Regions from separate parts of the Pseudoxanthomonas sp. 68-E7 genome, predicted to be linked through region 1. Evidence: predicted binding sites of a transcription regulator. Region 1 holds the regulator's gene; the other holds the start of a gene.
What was found. Region 1 encodes FliA, which starts transcription of late flagellar genes. Its sites were predicted from a motif close to TAAAGTTTNNCNNNCNNNGGCCGATAA; they were not measured.
Positions count from the first base shown of each region.

Region 1 (9,559 bases):
CGACACCGCGCGCTTGAACACCGCCGGTGGCGTGTGCACCAGGATCGCGGCGACGGTGCCGAGGATGACGATGACGAAGGCCGCCGAGGACCACAACGACGACACGCCGGCACCCTTGAGGATGCTGCCACCGACGAGGGCGACCAGGGCGAGGATGAGACCGATGAGGCTGAAGATATCCATATGCGGTGGTATCGGCCGTGGCGGCGCGGACTTGAGTTGGCGGGGGCGATCCGGTCCTGCCCGGTCTTCGGCCGCGGGCGGCTTGCCGGGACGAATCGACAAGTCCGGGATTCGTGTCGGGGGCGGGATATCAGCGGAGCAGGCTCAGCACCACGGGTGTCGCATGCGCCCCCATCCGCCCCCGTATCAAGTACGGGGCAGGCTCTTCGGGCACCTTCCCCCGCGGGCGGGGGAAGGGAAGCGGGACGGTCACGCGGCCGCTTCGCGCAGGCCGTCCACGTCCAGGATCAGGGCCATGCGGCCATCGCCGATCAGGGTCGCGCCGGCGTAGCCGCGCAGGCCGCGCACCGCGCGCGGCAATGGCTTGATCACCACTTCCTCGCGTCCGCGCACCTGGTCGACTACCAGGCCGAAGCGCTGGTCGCCCATCTGCAACACCACGATGGTCAGCAGCGGCGCCTTGATCGCCTCCACGCCCAGCCAGCGGCGCAGGTCGACCAGCGGCAGCGTGTTCGATTGCCGGTCCAGCACGGCCTGGCCGTCGAACCAGCGCAGGCTGGAGGCCGGTGCATGCAGCACCTCCATCACCCGCGCCAGCGGCAGCGCGTAGACCGGGTCGCCGGCCTGCACCAGCAGGGTCGGCAGGATCGCCAGGGTCAGCGGCACCCGGATCAGGAAACGGCTGCCGCGCCCCAGCTGCGAATGGATCTGGATCTGTCCGCTGAGTTCGCGGATGCGCGACTGCACCACGTCCATGCCGACGCCGCGGCCGGAGATGTCGGTGATCTCGGCCTTGGTGGAAAAGCCCGGCAGGAAAATCAGTTGCAGGCATTCGTCGTGCGACAGGCGAGCCGCCGCTTCCGGATCGATCAGGCCCTTTTCCAGCGCCTTGTCGCGCAGCCGTTCGGGATCGATGCCGGCGCCGTCGTCGCGGATCTCGATGGTGACGTAGTCGCCTTCCTGCTGCGCCGCCAGCCGCACCTGGCCGCTGCGCGGCTTGCCGGTGGCCTCGCGCAGGTCGGGCAGTTCGATGCCGTGGTCGATGGCGTTGCGGACCAGGTGCACGAGCGGATCGGACAGCGCCTCGACCAGATTGCGATCCAGTTCGGTGTCCGCGCCGATCAGTTCGAGGTCCACTTCCTTCTTCAGCGAGCGGGCGACGTCGCGCGCGACCTTGGGGAAGCGCGAGAACACCTTGCCGACCGGCTGCATGCGGGTGCGCATGACCGCGTTCTGCAGGCGCGCGGTGGCGATATCCAGGCCACTGACCGCGCGATCCAGTTCCTCGTCGCGCAGGCGCGCGCGCAGGGTCTTCAGGCGATTGCGCGAGAGCACCAGTTCGCCGACCAGGTTGACGATCGCGTCCAGTCGCCTGGTGTCCACGCGGATGGTCTGCTCGGCCTCGCTGGCGCGCGCGGCCGGACGCGGTGGCGCGGGCGAAGGCGCCACGGGGCGCGGTGGCGCGGCCGCCGGCGGCGCGGCCTTCGGTGGCGGGACGACCGCCGCGCCGGGCACGGCGCCGCCATGCAATTGATCCAGCAGCGCTTCGAACTCGTCCTCGCTGATCAGATCGCCTCCGGCGGATGGCGCCGTGGTCGGCGCGCCGCCGCCGTGCAACTGGTCGAGCAGGGCTTCGAACTCGTCGTCGGTGATCAGGTCGCCGCCGGCGGCGGCGACCGGACGCGGCGCGGCCCGGGCCGCGGGCGCGTTGCCGGTATCCACGTTGAACTGGGCGATCAGCGCGGCGGGCGCGTGCGGCGGCTCCTCGCCCGCGCCGACCGCGTCGAGCATGCGCTGCAGCCAGTCCAGCGATTGCTGGGCGGCGTCGAAATGATCCGCCTCCAGGGTCGCCTTGCCGGCGCGGACCATGCCCAGCGCTTCCTCGGCGGCATGGCACAGGTGCACCATCGCCTGGATGCCGAGGAAACCGGCGCCGCCCTTGAGCGTGTGGAAGCCGCGGAACACCGCGTTGAGCTGTCCGCTGTCGCCGGGATCCTGCTCCAGCGTCACCAGCTGTTCGCCGAGGCGTTCCAGGATTTCCTGGGCCTCGATGAGGAAGTCGGCGGCGATTTCAGGCGTGACGGCGGACATGGTTCGGCTCGGTGGCGGAGGCTGCGGAGGGCGGGCGGCTAGAGGCCCAGGCCCGACAGCAGGTCGTCGGCGTCATCCTGCGAGAACGCGTTCTTGTCCAGGCCGGCGACGGCGGGGCCGGCCAGGCCGCCGTCCTTCTTTTCCGGCGGCGGCAGCCCGAGTTCGCCGAAGCCTTCGTGCACGCGGCGGACGATGCCGGCGACGCGGCGGATGATCTGGCCGGTGAGATCCTGGTAGCTCTGCGCCAGCGCCATCTCCGACAGCCCGGCGCGGATCTCGTCCACCACCCGGGTCTGCTCGGCGCTGAGCGCGGTCGCCTTGAGCTGGTCGGCCAGGCCGCGGCACTGTTCGGCCAGATCGAGAGTCTTGTGGCTGGCCTGCTCGGTCATCGCGACCACGTGATCCAGGCGCGCGCAGGCGTCGTCGAGATCGCCGGCGCCGTGGGTGGGCGGCAGTTCGCCGAGGGTCTGCGCGAGCTCGCGGGCCAACCGGCCCAGGCCCTGCATCATCGGCTGCGTGCGCCAGGCGGCGATGGTGTCCAGTTCGCGCCGCCAGCCGGCCTCATCGCCCTGTTCCAGCGCGTCCAGCGCGTGCTGCAGGCGCTCGACCAGCGCGGCGCGGGCGCTGCCGGCTTCCATGACCGCCGCCATCAGGCCGCGGCTCCGAGGCGTTCGAAAATCTTGCCGAGTTTCTCTTCCAGGGTCTGCGCGGTGAACGGCTTGATGATGTAGCCGTTCACGCCGTTCTGCGCAGCCTCGATGATCTGCTCGCGCTTGGCCTCGGCGGTGACCATCAGCACGGGCAGGGTCTTGAAGCGGTCGTCGGCGCGGATCGCCTTGAGCAGTTCGATACCGGTCATGCCCGGCATGTTCCAGTCGGTGACCACGAAATCGAAGCTGCCCTGGGCCAGCGCGGTCAGCGCGCTGGAGCCGTCGTCGGCCTCGGCGGTATTGGTGTAGCCCAGATCGTTGAGGAGGTTCTTGATGATGCGGCGCATCGTCGAGAAGTCGTCCACGATCAGGATCCGCATGTTCTTGTTGGCTGTCACGAAAGGCTCCGGGTGAAGCAGGGCAAGGGTGGTCTCGAGGACCTTATCGGCAGGAAGCGGGGAAACTTTTGGGTCGGGATTGGAGGCTTGGGCGGGGATTGGGGATTGGGGATTCGCAAGAGCTTTTGCTTTGCCTCCCCCTTTGCAAAAGGGGGATTGAGGGGGATTTGCTTTTGGCGCCAAAAGCAAGCGCTTTTCAACCGCCGAATGGCGGGTCAATCCCGGTCGCCCGCTCCGCGGGCGCCCGCCCCCTTTTCCAAAGGGGGCTCTTCCAATCTCGACTCCCCAATCCCCAATCCCCGCCCAAGCCCCAATCCCGGCTCAATCCTCCAGCCCGGCGTCCACGCTCTCGAATACATTCAGCCGGCCGCGCAGGCGCAGCATGGCCTGGCCGTGGATCTGGCAGACGCGCGATTCGCTGACGCCGAGCACCGCGCCGATTTCCTTCAGGTTGAGCTCCTGCTCGTAGTACATCGACAGCACCAACTGCTCGCGTTCGGGCAACTGGCCGATGGCCTTGATCAGCGACTGGCGGAACTCGCCGCGTTCGAGCTGCTGCTGCGGGCTGGGGCCGCCGGTGACCGCGGTCTGCGGTTCGCCGTGGTCCTCGATGTGCGATTCCAGGCTCAGCACCTGGCCGCGGGCGGCGTCCTCAAGCAGGCGCAGGTACTCGGGCAGCGGCATCTCCATCGCCGACGCCACTTCGGTGGCGATGGCGGCGCGGCCGGTGCGCTGCTCGATCTCGCGCACGGTGGCCGCGGCCTGGCGGGCGCGCCGGTGCACCGAGCGCGGTACCCAGTCGCCGCGGCGGATCTCGTCGATCATCGAGCCGCGGATGCGGATCGAGGCGAAGGTCTCGAACGAGGCGCCCTGTTCGGCGTCGTAGCTGCGCGAGGCTTCGAGCAGGCCGATCATGCCGGCCTGGATCAGGTCGTCGACCTCCACGCTGGCGGGCAGGCGCGCGGCCAGGTGGTGGGCGATGCGGCGGACCAGGTCCGCGTGCACCGTGACGAAGTCGGTGGCCGCCGCTTTCTGGACGGCACGGTATTGGGCGGCGCCGGTACTCATGCAGGCACGCTCCGGTTGATCATGCGTTCGACGAAGAACTCGACGTTGCCGCGGGCGCCGGACGGCGGCTGCCAGCGTGCGGCGACCCGGGCGATTTCGTTGATGGCGCGCGCGGACGGACTGCCCGGATACGCCTTCACCACCGCCTGCTGGCGCTGCACCGCGCGGCGCAGCCAGTCATCCTGCGGCACCGCGCCCAGGTAGTGCAGGGCGACGTCGCCGAGGAAGCGCTCGCACACGCGGGCCAGCTTCTCGTACAGCTTGCGGCCCTCGTTGGGGTCGCGGACCATGTTGGCGATCACGTGCACGCGGTCCACGCCGCGCTCGCGCGAAAGCACCTTGATCAGGGCGTAGGCGTCGGTGATCGAGGCGGGCTCGTCGCACACCACCACCACCGTGTCCTGCGCGGCCTGGCAGAAGGTCAGCACGCTGTCGGTGATGCCGGCGGCGGTATCCACCACCATCACGTCCAGGGCGCGCTGCAGTTCGGAGAACACGTTGACCAGGCCGACGTGCTCGGCCGGCGAGAGTTCGGCCATGTGCCGGAAACCCGACGAGGCCGGGACGATCAGCAATCCCTCCGGGCCTTCCAGCAACACGTCCTCCAACTGGCAGCGTTGGGCGACCAGATCGGCCAGGGTGTACTTGGGGGTCAGCCCGAGCAGCACGTCGACGTTGGCCAGGCCGAGGTCGGCGTCCATCAGCAGGGTGCGCTTGCCCATTTCGGCCAGCGACGCCGCCAGGTTGACCGACACATTGGTCTTGCCGACGCCACCCTTGCCGCCGGTCACCGCGATCACGCGGACCGGATGGAAGGCGCCGGTCAGCGGCGGGGTGCTGCGCGGATTGGTCTGCAGCAGGTGTTCATGCGACATGGATGGTCTCCGCGTGGCTGGGTTCGTCGGCTTCCCGACGCAGTTGATCCAGGCGCAGGACCAGGTTGGGCGCGCTGGCGCGATGCAGGTCGTCCGGCACGCGCTGGCCGTCGGTGATCCAGGCCATCGGCAACTGGTGATCGACGATGACGGACAGGGCGCTGCCGAGCCGGCCGGTCTCGTCCACCTTGGTCAGCACCACGCCGTGCGGCTGGGCGCCGCTGAAGCGGCGGACCACTTCGTCCAGATCGCCGAAATGCGAGTTGGCCGGCAGCACCAGAAGGGTATGCGCCTGTCCGGCGGCGCGCAGCCAGTTGAGCTGGCCGACCAGGTTGCGATCGCGCTGGCCCATGCCGGCGGTGTCGATCAGCACCAGCTTGTAGTCGCGCAGGCGCTCCAGGGTCTGCGCCAGGCGCACGTCGCTGTCGGCCTCGTGCACGGCGATGCCCAGTTGGCGGCCGTAGCTGTGCAGTTGTTCGCGGCCGCCGACGCGCACGGTATCGGTGGTGACCAGGGCCACGTCGCGCGGATTGTGGCGGTCGGCGTAGGCCGCCGCCAGCTTGGCGATGGTGGTGGTCTTGCCGGCACCGGTCGGGCCGACCAGGGCGATCACGCCGCCCTGTTCCAGCGGATCCTGCGGCAGGATCGGCAGCTTGCGCGACAACAGGCCCAGCATCAGGCCGCGGCCACGATGCAGTTCGGTGTCGGCGGGAATCTGCAGGGCGACGTCGCGGGTGATGCCGGCATCGAAGCCGTAATCGTCCAGCAGGTCCATCGCCTGCGCGCGCACCGGCGAACCGCGCAGGCGCTCGTCGGTGAGGCGGTGCATTTCGCCTTCGATCATTTCGCGCATCGCCGCCAGTTCGGCGCGCATCTGCACCAGTTGTTCGTCCTCGGCGCGGGCGCGCGCGGCGTTGTCGGCGACCACGCTCAGGGTCGGCGCGGCCGGCATGTCCGCGTGAGGCGCGGCGGCCACCGGCTCGGGGGCGGGTGCGGATGCGGGAATGTCCACCGGAACCGGCGGCAGGCTGGCGGCCAGGCGCGCGGCGAAGGACTGCGGATCCACGGCGAAGGTGGCCGGGGCGGGGCGTTCGGATTCGAACGCGGCGATCGGCGCGGCGGGTGCGCTCGGCACGACGGACGCGACGGGCGCGACGGGCGCCTGCGGGTCGTTGGTCGCGGGCGCGGCGGCCACCCGGCTGAAGTAGGCGGCGGCCGCTTCGGCCGGCGACAGCGCGGGCGCGGTGGAAGTGGAAGACGCGGGCGGTTCGTTTCGAACCTGCGCCTGCGCGCCACGCGCGAACGACGGAACCACCGGCGCCGGTTCGGCGGGCGCGGCCGGACGCATCGCTTCCAGCGTCCGCTGCACCAGGGTCTCGTCGTAGTTGGAGGCCGCCACGATCTCGACGCCGTCGTCGGTCATCCGGTTGGACAGGATCACCGCGTCCGGTCCCTGTTCCTGCCGGACCAGCGCGAAGGCGGTGCGCATGTCGGGAGCGACGAAACGTTTGATTTTCATTTTAGGGGCCGGGATTGGGGATTCGGGATTGGGGATTGGGTAAAGCAGGGCGACGGCAAACCGTTCGCAGCGGTGGAGCATCTAGGTCGTGTCGTGTTCGTCTTCATTGCTGCATCCCCGTCATGAACCCGCTTCTGCGAATCCCCAATCCCGAATCCCGAATCCCGTCGCTTCAGCTAATCGTTCCCACCAGCTTCAACCGCTTGTCCTCCGGCACTTCGCTGTAGGACAGGACCGACAGCGTGGGAACGCTGTGCCGGACCAGTCGCGCCAGCGCGGCGCGGACGCCACCGGGGACCAGCACCACCGCCGGCTCGCTGCGCGCGTCCTGCTGGGCGACGCAGTCGGCCAGGCTCTGGTGGAGCCGTTCGGCCAGGCCGGGTTCCAGCGCGGCGCCGGTGCCCTGCACGCTGTCCTGCAAGACGCGTTCCAGTTGCGGCGCCAGGGTGTAGACGGGAAGTTCCGGCGCCATGCCGGAAATCTCCTGGACGATGAAGCGGCCCAGCGAGGTGCGCACGGCGGCGGTGAGCGCGGCCGGATCCGGGTTCTGCGGGCCGAATTCGACCAGCGCTTCGACGATGCGGCGCAACTGGCGGATCGGCACGCGTTCGATCAGCAGGTTCTGCAGCACCCGCACTACCGTCGACAGCGTCAGGGTCTTGGGGGTCAGGTCCTCGACCAGCTTGGGCGCGGTCTTGCCGAGGTTGGCGAGCAGTTGCTGCACTTCCTCGTGGCCCAGCAGTTCCGGCGCGTGTTCGCGCACCAGGTGCGAGAGATGGGTGGCGACCACGGTGGAGGCGTCGACCACGGTGTAGCCCAGCGACTCGGCCATCGCGTGCTGGGCGGGGGTGATCCAGGTGGCGTCCAGGCCGAACGCGGGATCCCGTCCGGGAATGCCGTCGAGCGCGCCGAACGCGCCGCCCGGATCCAGCGCCAGTTCGCGGTCCGGGTGGATCTCGGCGGTGGCGACCGGCACGCCATGCACCAGCAGGCGGTAGCCGTTGGACGGCAGTTCCAGGTTGTCGCGGATGTGCACCGGCGGCACCAGGAAACCCAGATCCTGGGTGAGCTTGCGGCGCACCGCCTTGATCCGCGACATCAGTTCGCCGCCCTGCGCCTTGTCCACCAGCGGAATCAGCCGGTAGCCGACCTCCAGCCCCAGCGGATCCACCGGCCGCACTTCGTCCCAGGTCAGTTCGGCCTGCGGGTTGGACGGCGCGGGCAGGGCGGGATCGGCGGCCGCGCCGCTCTCGCCGCCGGTGCCGGGCTGCTGCTTTTTCCACAGTTTCCAGGCGATGTAGCCGAGCACCGCCGCCAGCGTCAAAAACACGACATTGGGCATGCCCGGGACCAGCCCGACCACGCCAATCAGGCTGGCCGCCACCGCCAGCGCCTTGTGCTGGCCGAACACCTGGCCGACCATCGCGCCGCCCATATCCTGGGCGCGCGAGGCGCGGGTGACCAGCATCGCCACCGCCGAGGACACCAGCAGCGCCGGCAGCTGCGCCACCAGGCCGTCGCCGATCGACAGCAGGGTGTAGATCTTGGCCGCCTCGCCGACCGGCAGGCCGTGCTGCAGCACGCCGATCGCCAGGCCGCCGACCAGGTTGATGAACAGGATCAGGATGCCGGCGATGGCGTCGCCGCGGATGAACTTGCTGGCGCCGTCCATCGCGCCGTAGAAGTCGGCTTCCTCGCGCACTTCCTCGCGCCGGGCCTTGGCCTCCTCGCGGGTCAGCAGGCCGGCGTTGAGGTCGGCGTCGATCGCCATCTGCTTGCCGGGCATCGCGTCCAGGATGAAGCGCGCCGACACTTCCGAGATGCGCCCGGCGCCCTTGGTGATGACCACGAAGTTGATGATGGTCAGGATCGCGAATACCACCAGGCCGACCGCGAAATTGCCGCCGACCACGAACTCGCCGAACGCCTCGATGACCTTGCCGGCCGCGCCGTGGCCGTCCTGGCCGTGCAGCAGCACCACGCGGGTGGATGCCACGTTGAGCGCCAGCCGCAGCATCGTGGTCATCAGCAGCACGATCGGGAAGATGGTGAAGTCGAGCGGGCGGCGCACGTAGACCACCGCCAGCAGCACCACCAGCGAGATGGCGATGTTGAAACTGAAGAGCGCGTCCAGCACCGGCGGCGCCAGCGGGACGATGACCATGGCCAGCATCGCCAGCACGATCAGCGGCGCACCCAGGCCGTGGCGCAGCATGTCCATCATCCGCGAGGTGGGGCTGGGGACCGCGCTCATGCCGGCTTGCCCTCATCCACGTCCACGGCAGGCAGATCCGGGTGATCGGCCAGGGTGCCGTCGCGCCAGGCGCGCAGCTGGTAGACGTAGGACAGGATCTGGGCGACGGCGGTATACAGTCTCACGGGGATCTCCCTCCCGAGTTGCCCTTCGCGATACAAGGCCCGTGCCAGTGGCGGCGCCGAGACGATGGCGACCCGGTGGGCCTCGGCGACCTCGCGGATGCGCAGGGCGATTTCGTCCACGCCCTTGGCGACCACCCGCGGCGCGCCCATCTGCCCGGCTTCGTACTTCAGGGCCACCGCGTAGTGGGTCGGGTTGACCACGATGACGTCGGCGGTCGGCACTTCCTCGATCATCCGGCGCTGCGACAACTGGTGCTGCATCTGCCGGATCCGGCCCTTCACCTCCGGCCGGCCCTCGCTTTCCTTCAGTTCCTCGCGCAATTCCTGGCGGGTCATCTTCAGCTTCCGCATCCAGTTCCACTTCTGGTATGGGGCGTCGATGGCGGCCAGCAGCGC
Region 1 covers NZ_JBYMTI010000007.1:264,942-274,500, reverse strand. Annotated here, with positions in the region: gene AC3DE2_RS17825 (flagellar motor protein) at 1-183, opposite strand, end outside; gene AC3DE2_RS17820 (chemotaxis protein CheA) at 433-2,274, opposite strand; gene AC3DE2_RS17815 (protein phosphatase CheZ) at 2,313-2,924, opposite strand; gene cheY (chemotaxis response regulator CheY) at 2,924-3,304, opposite strand; gene AC3DE2_RS17805 (RNA polymerase sigma factor FliA) at 3,644-4,390, opposite strand; gene AC3DE2_RS17800 (MinD/ParA family protein) at 4,387-5,265, opposite strand; gene flhF (flagellar biosynthesis GTPase FlhF) at 5,255-6,784, opposite strand; gene flhA (flagellar biosynthesis protein FlhA) at 6,957-9,038, opposite strand; gene flhB (flagellar biosynthesis protein FlhB) at 9,035-9,559, opposite strand, start outside.

Region 2 (9,559 bases), on a different contig from region 1:
CCCCCGGCGACGCCTCGGTGATCGCGACCAATCCGGCCGCCATGCGCCACCTGAAGGAAACCCAGTTCCAGGCCGACGTCAGCGCCATCAGCTTCTCGGCTGATTTCAAGGGCGGCGGCCGCCTCGCCGGTCCGACCGGCGCGGGCACCGGCATGCCGATCTCCGGCGGCGACGGCGGCGACGCCGGTACCATCGCGCCGGTCCCGGCCGCGTACTTCCACACCATGATCGGCGAGAAGACCCACCTGGGTGCCTCGCTGACCGTGCCGTTCGGCTTCAAGACCGAATATGACCGTGACTGGGTCGGCCGCTACCACGGCGTCAAGACCGACCTGAAGACTGCCGACCTGGGCCTTGCGCTCTCTTACGACGTGAATCCGTACGTGTCCTTCGGCGCCTCGGTGTTCGTCGAGCGCCTGGAAGTCGACCTGAGCAACGCGGTCGACCTGGGCGCGGTGATGTACTCGCAGGGTGGTGCCCCGCTGGGCTTCCTGCCGGGCAACGCCGATCTGTACAGCCAGCTGGAAGGCAGCAGCAATGACTGGGGTTTCACCGTCGGCGGCCTGTTCAGTGTCAACGAGCAGACCCACCTGGGCCTGAGCTACCGTTCCAAGGTCAAGCACGAGATCACCAACGGCAAGGCCACGTTCACCGCGACCAACGCGCGTGCCACCCAGGGCCAGGCGGTGCTGGGCGCGCGCGGCCTGTTCGTGAACACCGGTGGCCGTGCCACCATCGAACTGCCCGCATCGGCGACCCTGAGCTTCACCCGCCAGGTCAACGACAAGCTGACCATCATGGCCGACGTCTCGCGCACCTTCTGGGCGCCGTCGTTCGACGCCGTCACGGTCGACTTCAAGTCCAACCAGCCGAACAACGTGCTGCCGTTCCACTATCGCGACACCACTTTCAGCGCGATCGGCGCGGACTACCGCCTGAGCGACACGCTGACCCTGCGTGGCGGCGTGGCCTACGACCAGACCCCGACCACCGCCGAGCATCGCGACGTGCGCGTGCCGGACGCCAGCCGCAAGTGGCTGTCGCTGGGCCTGACCTGGGCGCCGTCGGAAAAGGCCGAGTACAGCTTTGGTTATACCCACCTGTTCACCAAGGATCCGACCGTGGACCAGGTGTCGGCGACGGGCAGCACCCTGTCCGGTTCCTACGAAGTGGGTGGCGACGTGCTGGCGGCTTCGATCAACTACAAGTTCTGATCGAAAGCGGCTTCGCCGATGCGACCAGGAAAACCCCGCCCCGGCGGGGTTTTCTTTTTCGTGGCCCTGCGAAAGGCGTCGGCGCGTGGCGAGGATTACAGGATGCGTGCGGGATGCAGCCGCAGTTCGACGCAGTTGCGCCCATTGCGCTTGGCCGCGTAGAGGGCCTCGTCGGCCAGCCGCATCATGTCGTTGAACAGGGTGTGGCGATGGCGGGTGTGGGCGATGCCCAGGCTCACGGTGACCCGGAACGCGGGCGCGGCGAACTCCAGCGCCATCACCTGGGTGCGGATGCGCTCGGCCAGCCGGTGCGCGACTTCCGGCGACGTTTCGCGCAGCACCAGCATGAATTCCTCGCCCCCCAGGCGGACGAACAGATCGTCGCTGCGGATGCAGCCGCGCACCACATCGGAGAACCGCTGCAGCACCTGATCGCCGGTCTCGTGGCCATGGTGATCGTTGACCGCCTTGAAATGGTCCAGGTCCAGCGCGACCACCGCCAGCCCGCCTTCCAGGGTGACGAAGCGATCGCGTGATCGCAGTTCGCTGTCCAGGCCGCGGCGATTGAGCGCGCCGGTCAGCGGATCGAACAGGGCGCTCTGGCGCAGCGCTTCGGCGGCGCGGAAGCTGGCCAGCATCAGCATGCAGAAGTTGAGCATGAACCAGATCGACAGGTCCGCGTTCACCCAGGACGGGTTCGGGCCGTAGCGCCCGGTCAGCGCATGCATCAGGTCGCGACCGTACAGGTACATCAGCGCGATGCATCCCAGCGTCATGAGTCGTGCCGGCACGTGATCGGGACTGGCGCGCAACAGGCGCAGCTGCCAGATCACCACCGCCAGCACGATCACCTCCACCGCGCTCATCGCGGCCCCCTGCGCATCGCTGTCGCCATGGAACAGCCAGCCACCCAGCGACAGCGCCGCCGCGATGGGCATCATCGCGCGTTCACCGGCGTGCAGCGCGCGCTGGTGCACGAACTGGATCATCGACCAGGCCAGTCCGACCAGGCCGGTGCACGCGAGCAATCCGCCAAATCCGGCCACGGTACTGGCCAGTTCCGGGGCGCCGGACTGCGAGAGCGTCTGCGCGGTGCCGTCGAGCATGGCGGCGCCAAGCGTGTAGGCGAAGTGCGCGACACCCCAGGCGGTGATGCCGCGCACGCCACGCGACACCCGCGACACGTAGAAGAAAAGTCCCAGCAACACCGCCGCCAGCGCGCAGTCACTGATCAGCAGGTGGTAGAAATCGGTGGTCATGAAGCCCGTTGCGCCCGTGTGGCCTGGATAACGTCCTGTTCGTCACCACAACGCAAAACGCGGCGGATTCCGGCTATTTCAGGATTCCCGGCGGGTACGCGCCGGCGAAGTGGATGCCGGGGCGATGCGGCCAGGAGCGCCGCCTCCCCGCGATGGCCCCGTTCAGGGATGCATCTCGACCCGGTTGCGGCCCTTGCGCTTGGCCGCATAAAGGGCGTCGTCCGCGCGCCGCATCAGCTCGACGAAGGGTTCGCCCTCGCTGTCGCCGATGGCGATGCCCAGGCTGATCGTCACCCGGAACGGCCGTCCCTCGGCGGGACTGAAATCCAGCCGCATCATCTGGTTGCGCAGACGCTCCGCCAACTGCCGCGCGGCCTCGCGGTCGGTGCCCGTGGTCACCACCGCGAACTCCTCGCCGCCCATGCGGGCGAACAGCTGATCACTGCGCAGGCCACTGCGGACGGTTTCGCTGAAGCGCTGCAGCACCCGATCGCCGGTCTCGTGGCCGTGGCGATCATTGATGGTCTTGAAATGGTCCAGATCGATGGCGATCACGGTCAGGCCGCGGTCGTTGCGTTCCCCCCAGGTGCTCAGCTCGCCATGCAGGCCGCGCCGGTTGAGCGCGCTGGTGAGGGGATCGAACATGGCGCTGAGCTTCAGCGATTCGGCGGCCCGGAAACTGCACAGCATCAACATGCAGAAATTGAGCATGAACCAGATCGAAAGATCCACGCTGACCCAGATTTCGTCGAAGCCGAACTGGCTGAACGACCAGCCAGGCACCACGCTGCCGTACAGCACCGCCAGCAGGCCGCAGCCCAGCATCATCATCCGCGCCGGCAGGCGATAGGGATCCTCGCGCAGGACGCGCAGGTGCCACAGCATCCACAGCAGGACCAGCAGCTCGACGCAGTTGAGCGCCACGCTCTGGGCTTCCCAATCCCCGCCCAGCGCCCAGATCAGCAGGGGCACGGCGACGGCGACCGGGACGGCCGCCACTTCGCCCGGATGCAGCGGACGGCGCTGGACGAACCGCACGATGGCCCAGCCCAGCCCGGCCATGCCGCCGCACAGGATGGTGGCGCCCAGGTGGGTGGAAAGCAGGGAGGCCGTCGCCAGGCCCGCGCTCTCGAAACCGGCGGTGCCCGCGTCCAGCAGGGTGGCGCCGATGGTGTAGAAGAGATGGGCGGCGCCCCAGGTGAGGATGCCCTGGACGTTGCGCGATACCCGCGCCACGTACCAGAACAGGAAAAACAGCACGACCGCCAGCAGGCAGTCGCTCAACAGCGTCAACAGCACCGACAAGCTCATCCGACCGCCGGCTCCCCCCGGATCCTCATGGGCATGTTATCGGCACTGCGTCACAAAACAACAGGGCCGCGCGAGGCGGCCCTGTCGGAGCGGCGGACGGGGCCTGCCGGCCCGGGGATCAGTCGCCCAGGGTCAGCAGCGAGGCGTTGCCGCCGGCGGCGGTGGTGTTGACCGTCACCGTCTTCTCGGTGGCGAAGCGCGGCAGGTAGTGCGGGCCGCCGGCCTTCGGACCGGTGCCGGACAGGCCCTGGCCACCGAACGGCTGCACGCCCACGACCGCGCCGATCTGGTTGCGGTTGACGTACACGTTGCCGACCTTCACCCGCGCGGCGATGCGGTCGACCGTCTCGTCGATGCGCGAATGCACGCCCAGGGTCAGGCCGTAGCCGGTGGCGTTGATGGCATCGATCACCTGGTCCAGCTGATCGGCCTTCCAGCGCACCACGTGCAGGGCCGGACCGAAGATCTCGCGGTGCAGCTGGTCCAGCGATTTCAGCTCCCACGCGCGCGGGGCGAAGAAGGTGCCGTGGGCGGCGTCCTCGCCGAGGTTGGCCTGCTTGATCAGGCGTGCCTCGGTGGCCATGCGGGCGGCATGGTCTTCCAGGATCTTCAGCGCGTCGGCATCGATGACCGGGCCGACGTCGGTGGACAGCAGGCCCGGATCGCCGATCTTCAGCTCGTCCATCGCGCCGGCCAGCATGGTCATCACCTTGTCGGCGATGTCGTCCTGCACGAACAGCACGCGCGCGGCCGAGCAGCGCTGGCCGGCGGAGGTGAAGGCCGACCCGATGGCGTCCTTGACCAGTTGTTCCGGCAGCGCCGAAGAATCGGCGATGAAGGCGTTCTGGCCTCCGGTCTCGGCGATCAACACACCGATGGCGGCGTCACGCGCGGCCAGCGCGCGGTTGATGGCGCGGGCGGTTTCGGTGGAGCCGGTGAAGGCCACGCCGGCCACGCGCGGGTCCTTGGTGAGCGCGGCGCCGACGGTGGCGCCGTCGCCGGGCAGGAACTGCAGCACGGCTTCCGGAACGCCGGCTTCGTGCAGCAGTTTCACCGCCGCATGGCCGATCAGGTTGGTCTGCTCGGCCGGCTTGGCGATGACGCTGTTGCCGGCGGCCAGCGCGGCGCTGACCTGGCCGAGGAAGATCGCCAGCGGGAAGTTCCACGGACTGATGCAGACGAACACGCCGCGGCCGTGCAACTGCAGTTCGTTGGATTCGCCGGTCGGTCCGGGCAGGCGTTCGGCCGCACCGAACAGCGCGCGTGCCTGGGCGCCGTAGTAGCGCAGGAAATCGACCGCCTCGCGGACTTCGGCGACGCTGTCGGGCAGGGTCTTGCCGGCTTCCTTCACGCACAGCGCGATGTACTCGGGCATGCGCTGTTCCAGCAGGTCTGCGGCATGTTCCAGGATCGCCGCGCGGCTGGCGGCCGGCGTGCGGTCCCAGGCCGGTTGCGCGCTCACCGCGTTCTGCAGCGCCTTCTCCACCGCCGCGCCGTCGGCCGGCTGCCATTCGCCCACGGTCTGGCGGCGATCGGCCGGATTGGTGACCGGCAGCGCCGCGGCCGCGACCACCGCGCCCGGCACCAGCGGCGCCGCCCGCCACGGCTTGACGGCGGCGTTGACGCGCTCGGCCAGCGCACGCAGGTCGTTGTCGTTGGCGAGATTGGCGCCCATGGAGTTGTTCCTGTCAGAAGTCGGGATGGGGGCTGCCTGGTTGCGGAAGAGATCACGCGGCAGCGGAATGCGGGGATGCGGGATCGAGTCGAACGCGGACACGGTTTCCACCGGGTCGCGAATCAGGTCCTCGATGGCCACGTCCTCGTCGGTGATGCGGTTGACGAAGCTGGAATTGGCGCCGTTCTCCAGCAGGCGGCGGACCAGGTACGGCAGCAGGTCCTCGTGCGAACCGACCGGGGCGTAGACGCGGCAGGGCACGCCCAGGCGATCGGCGGGAATCACCTCCGCGTACAGGTCGTCGCCCATGCCGTGCAGCTTCTGGTGCTCGTACGGACGGCCCTGCGCGATCGAACGGATTGCTGCGATGGTCTGCGCGTTGTGGGTGGCGAACATCGGATACAGCGCGTCGCCGTGCTCGAACATGCGGCGCGCGTTGGCCAGGTAGGACACGTCGGTGTTCGGCTTGCGGGTGAACACCGGATAGCCCGGATGGCCGTCGATCTGGGCGCGCTTGACCTCCGCGTCCCAGTACGCGCCCTTGACCAGGCGCACCGGCATGCGCCGGCCCACCCGGCGGGCCAGATCGGCGAGGAAGTCGATCACGTAGGGGGTGCGCTTCTGGTAGGCCTGGACCGCCAGTCCGTAGCCTTCCCAGCCGTCCAGCGACTTGTCGGAGAAGGTGGCCTCGATCAGGTCCAGCGACAGTTCCAGCCGGTCGGCTTCCTCGGCGTCGATGGTGAAGCCGATGCCGTAGGACCTGGCCAGTTGCGCCAGCTCCAGGATGCCCGGAGCGAGTTCCTTCATCACCCGCGCGCGCTTGGCGTGCTCGTAGCGCGGATGCAGCGCCGACAGCTTGATCGAGATGCTGGGCGCGGCAAAGACATCGGGCTTGCCCGCATCGCCCTGGCCTTGCGGACGGGAGTGCCTGCCGATGGCGTGGATCGCCTTGCGGTAAGCCTCCAGGTAGCGCGCGGCGTCCTTCGAGGTCAGCGCGCCTTCGCCCAGCATGTCGAACGAATAGCGGTAGTTGGCGTTGTCGCCCTTGCGCGAGCGGCCCAGCGCTTCCTCGATGGTCCGGCCCATCACGAACTGGTGGCCCATGATGCGCATGGCCTGGCGCACCGCCAGGCGGATGACCGGCTCGCCGACCCGGCCGACCAGGCGCTTGAAGGCGCCGGGCACGTCGTGGCGGGTCAGGTCGTTGAGGTTGACCAGCTTGCCGGTCAGCATCAGGCCCCAGGTGGAGGCGTTGACCAGCACCGAATCGCTCTGGCCCAGGTGCTTTTCCCAATCGGCGTCGCCCAGCTTGTCGCGGATCAGCTTGTCGGCGGTCTCCTGGTCGGGAATGCGCAGCAGCGCCTCGGCCACGCACATCAGCAGCACGCCTTCCTCGCTGCCCAGGTCGTACTGGCGCATGAAGGCCTCGATGGCGCCCTGGTCCTGCGCGCGCGCGCGGACCCGCTTGACCAGATCGGCGGCCAGCGCCTGCGCCCGGGCCTGCTCGTCGGCGGGCAGCCGGGCCTGGGCCAGCAGTTCGCGCACGTGCTCGGCTTCGTCGCGCAGCCAGGCGGCGGTGATGGCGGCCCGCAGCGGTGGCGGCGGGGCGGGGAGTTCGGGGGAAACGATGCCGGTGGACGCCGGCGGCGGGGCCGCCTCGGTGCCGGACTGGGGCTGGGAGCTCATGAGGGTCATCAGAAGCGAGCGATGGAGCCGGATAGTGTAGTGAGCCAGGGCACCGTTCGCGAACGGATGGAAGCGCATGGCGCGGACCGTTCCCCGCCGTCCCCGCCGCGAGGGCCGGAACCCGGCCAGGGCGGGTCAAACATTGACCGAGATCATTGCAACTTGCCGCAACAGGGGGGTGAGGCTAACATTTAGAGGTTTTCCGCGGCCTCGTTGCGCGGTTGGCAGCATGATCGAAGTGCTTACGTCATTGCCGGGTATCCACGGCGCGCGGCTCCGGCTGCGACCGCCCCGGGCACTGACGGCCCGCCAGTTCGTGGCTTTGTTCGCCGCGCTGGCCGGGGCGATGTGGCTGGTGGCCCTGCTGGGCTGGCTGGCCGGCAACGCCTTCGCACCGGCCTTCGCACTGCTGCACAGCGCACTGGTGGCCGCGGCGTTGCGTTGGCTATGGCGCAGCGGCGAGCGGGGTGAGGACATCACCATCGGTCCGGAGGTCGTGGAAGTCACCCGCCCCCCCGAGACCGGCACGGTGTTCCGGGCGCATCCGTATTGGGTGCGGCTCCGTATCGAAGCGGATGGCGAAAGGATTTCGCTGGCTTCCAGTGGTCGCCAGGTCGAGGTGGGCAATTTCCTCGGTCCGGGCGAACGCCGGCAGTTGGCGGACAAGTTGCAGGATTTACTGGCGGCCGCGAGCGGTCGCAACCGATGACGCATTTGGGGTCTAGGCAATGACGCAAGTGAATGGGTATTGGAAGCGTTTGATGACGGTCTGCGCGCTGCTGGCTTCGCCGGTACTGGCGTGGGCGCAGCCGTCGGACCCGAAGCCGTGGCAGCTGAACATGGGCAAGGGCGTCACCGCCTCGTCCCAGCATGCCTACGACGCGCACATGGTGGCGCTGATCGTGTGCATCGTGATCGGCATCATCGTGTTCGGCGCGATGGCCTACGCGATGTTCAAGTTCCGCAAGTCCAAGGGTGCCGTGGCCGCGCAGTTCAGCCACAACACCACCGCGGAAATCATCTGGACCGTCATCCCGGTGCTGATCCTGGTGGTCATGGCCTGGCCGGCGACCGCCAAGCTGATCGCCATGTACGACACCCGCGACTCCGAGATGACCGTCAAGGTCACCGGTTACCAGTGGATGTGGAAGTACGAATACCTGGGCGAGGACGTGTCCCTCACCAGCCGCCTGGACCGCGAGTCCGACCGCATCCGCCAGAGCGGCGAGAAGCCGGACCTGGCCAAGAATCCGCACTACCTGCTGGACGTGGACAATGAACTCGTCCTGCCGGTCAACACCAAGATCCGTTTCGTGATCACCGCCGACGACGTCATCCACGCCTGGTGGGTGCCGGCGCTGGGCTGGAAGCAGGACGCGATCCCGGGCATCGTCAACGAGGCCTGGACCGACATCAAGGAACCGGGCGTGTACCGCGGCCAGTGCGCCGAGCTGTGCGGCAAGGACCACGGCTTCATGCCGATCGTCGTGCGCGCGGTGCCGAAGGAAGAGTTCCAGAAGTGGCTGGCTGCGAAGAAGCCGGCTCCGGCCCCCGCTCCGGCCCCGGCGGCTCCCGCCGCGCCGGCGGAAGCCGCGCCCGCCGATGGCCAGGCCGCTCCGGCCCCGGCCACCGACGCCGCCCCCACCAGCGAGCAGGCTGCGCCCCCGGCGCAGGCCTGATCGTCCGCTTAGCTGCAAGAGATCACGAACATGGCCCATACCGCCGTCGATCACCACGACGATCACCACGGTCACCAGCAGAGCTTCATCGAGCGTTGGTTCTTCTCGACCAACCACAAGGACATCGGCACGCTCTACCTGGTTTTCAGCTTCATCATGTTCATCATCGGCGCGGGTATGTCGGTGATCATCCGTGCCGAGCTGATGACCCCGGGCCTGCAGTTCGTCAAGCCCGAGTTCTTCAACCAGATGACCACCGTGCACGCGCTGGTCATGATCTTCGGCGGCGTGATGCCGGCCTTCGTCGGCCTGGCCAACTGGATGATTCCGCTGCAGATCGGCGCGCCTGACATGGCGCTTCCGCGCATGAACAACTGGTCCTTCTGGATCATGCCGTTCGCCTTCAGCCTGCTGCTGCTGACCCTGTTCCTGCCGGGCGGCGCGCCGGCCGGTGGCTGGACCCTGTATCCGCCGCTGTCGCTGCAGGGCGGCGCCAACGTGGCCTTCAGCATCTTCGCCATCCACATGATGGGCGTGAGCTCGATCATGGGCGCGATCAACATCATCGCGACCGTGCTGAACATGCGCGCCCCGGGCATCGACCTGCTGAAGATGCCGATCTTCTGCTGGACCTGGCTGATCACCGCGTTCCTGCTGATCGCGGTGATGCCGGTGCTGGCCGGCGCGGTCACCATGCTGCTGACCGACAAGTTCTTCGGCACCAGCTTCTTCAAC
Region 2 covers NZ_JBYMTI010000003.1:69,189-78,747, reverse strand. Annotated here, with positions in the region: gene AC3DE2_RS08475 (outer membrane protein transport protein) at 1-1,214, shown strand, start outside; gene AC3DE2_RS08470 (GGDEF domain-containing protein) at 1,310-2,473, opposite strand; gene AC3DE2_RS08465 (GGDEF domain-containing protein) at 2,636-3,784, opposite strand; gene putA (bifunctional proline dehydrogenase/L-glutamate gamma-semialdehyde dehydrogenase PutA) at 3,903-7,145, opposite strand; gene AC3DE2_RS08455 (DUF2244 domain-containing protein) at 7,375-7,854, shown strand; gene coxB (cytochrome c oxidase subunit II) at 7,874-8,824, shown strand; gene ctaD (cytochrome c oxidase subunit I) at 8,855-9,559, shown strand, end outside.
Region 2: the regulator FliA is predicted to act here: its motif matches at 3,821-3,847, upstream of AC3DE2_RS08465 (GGDEF domain-containing protein).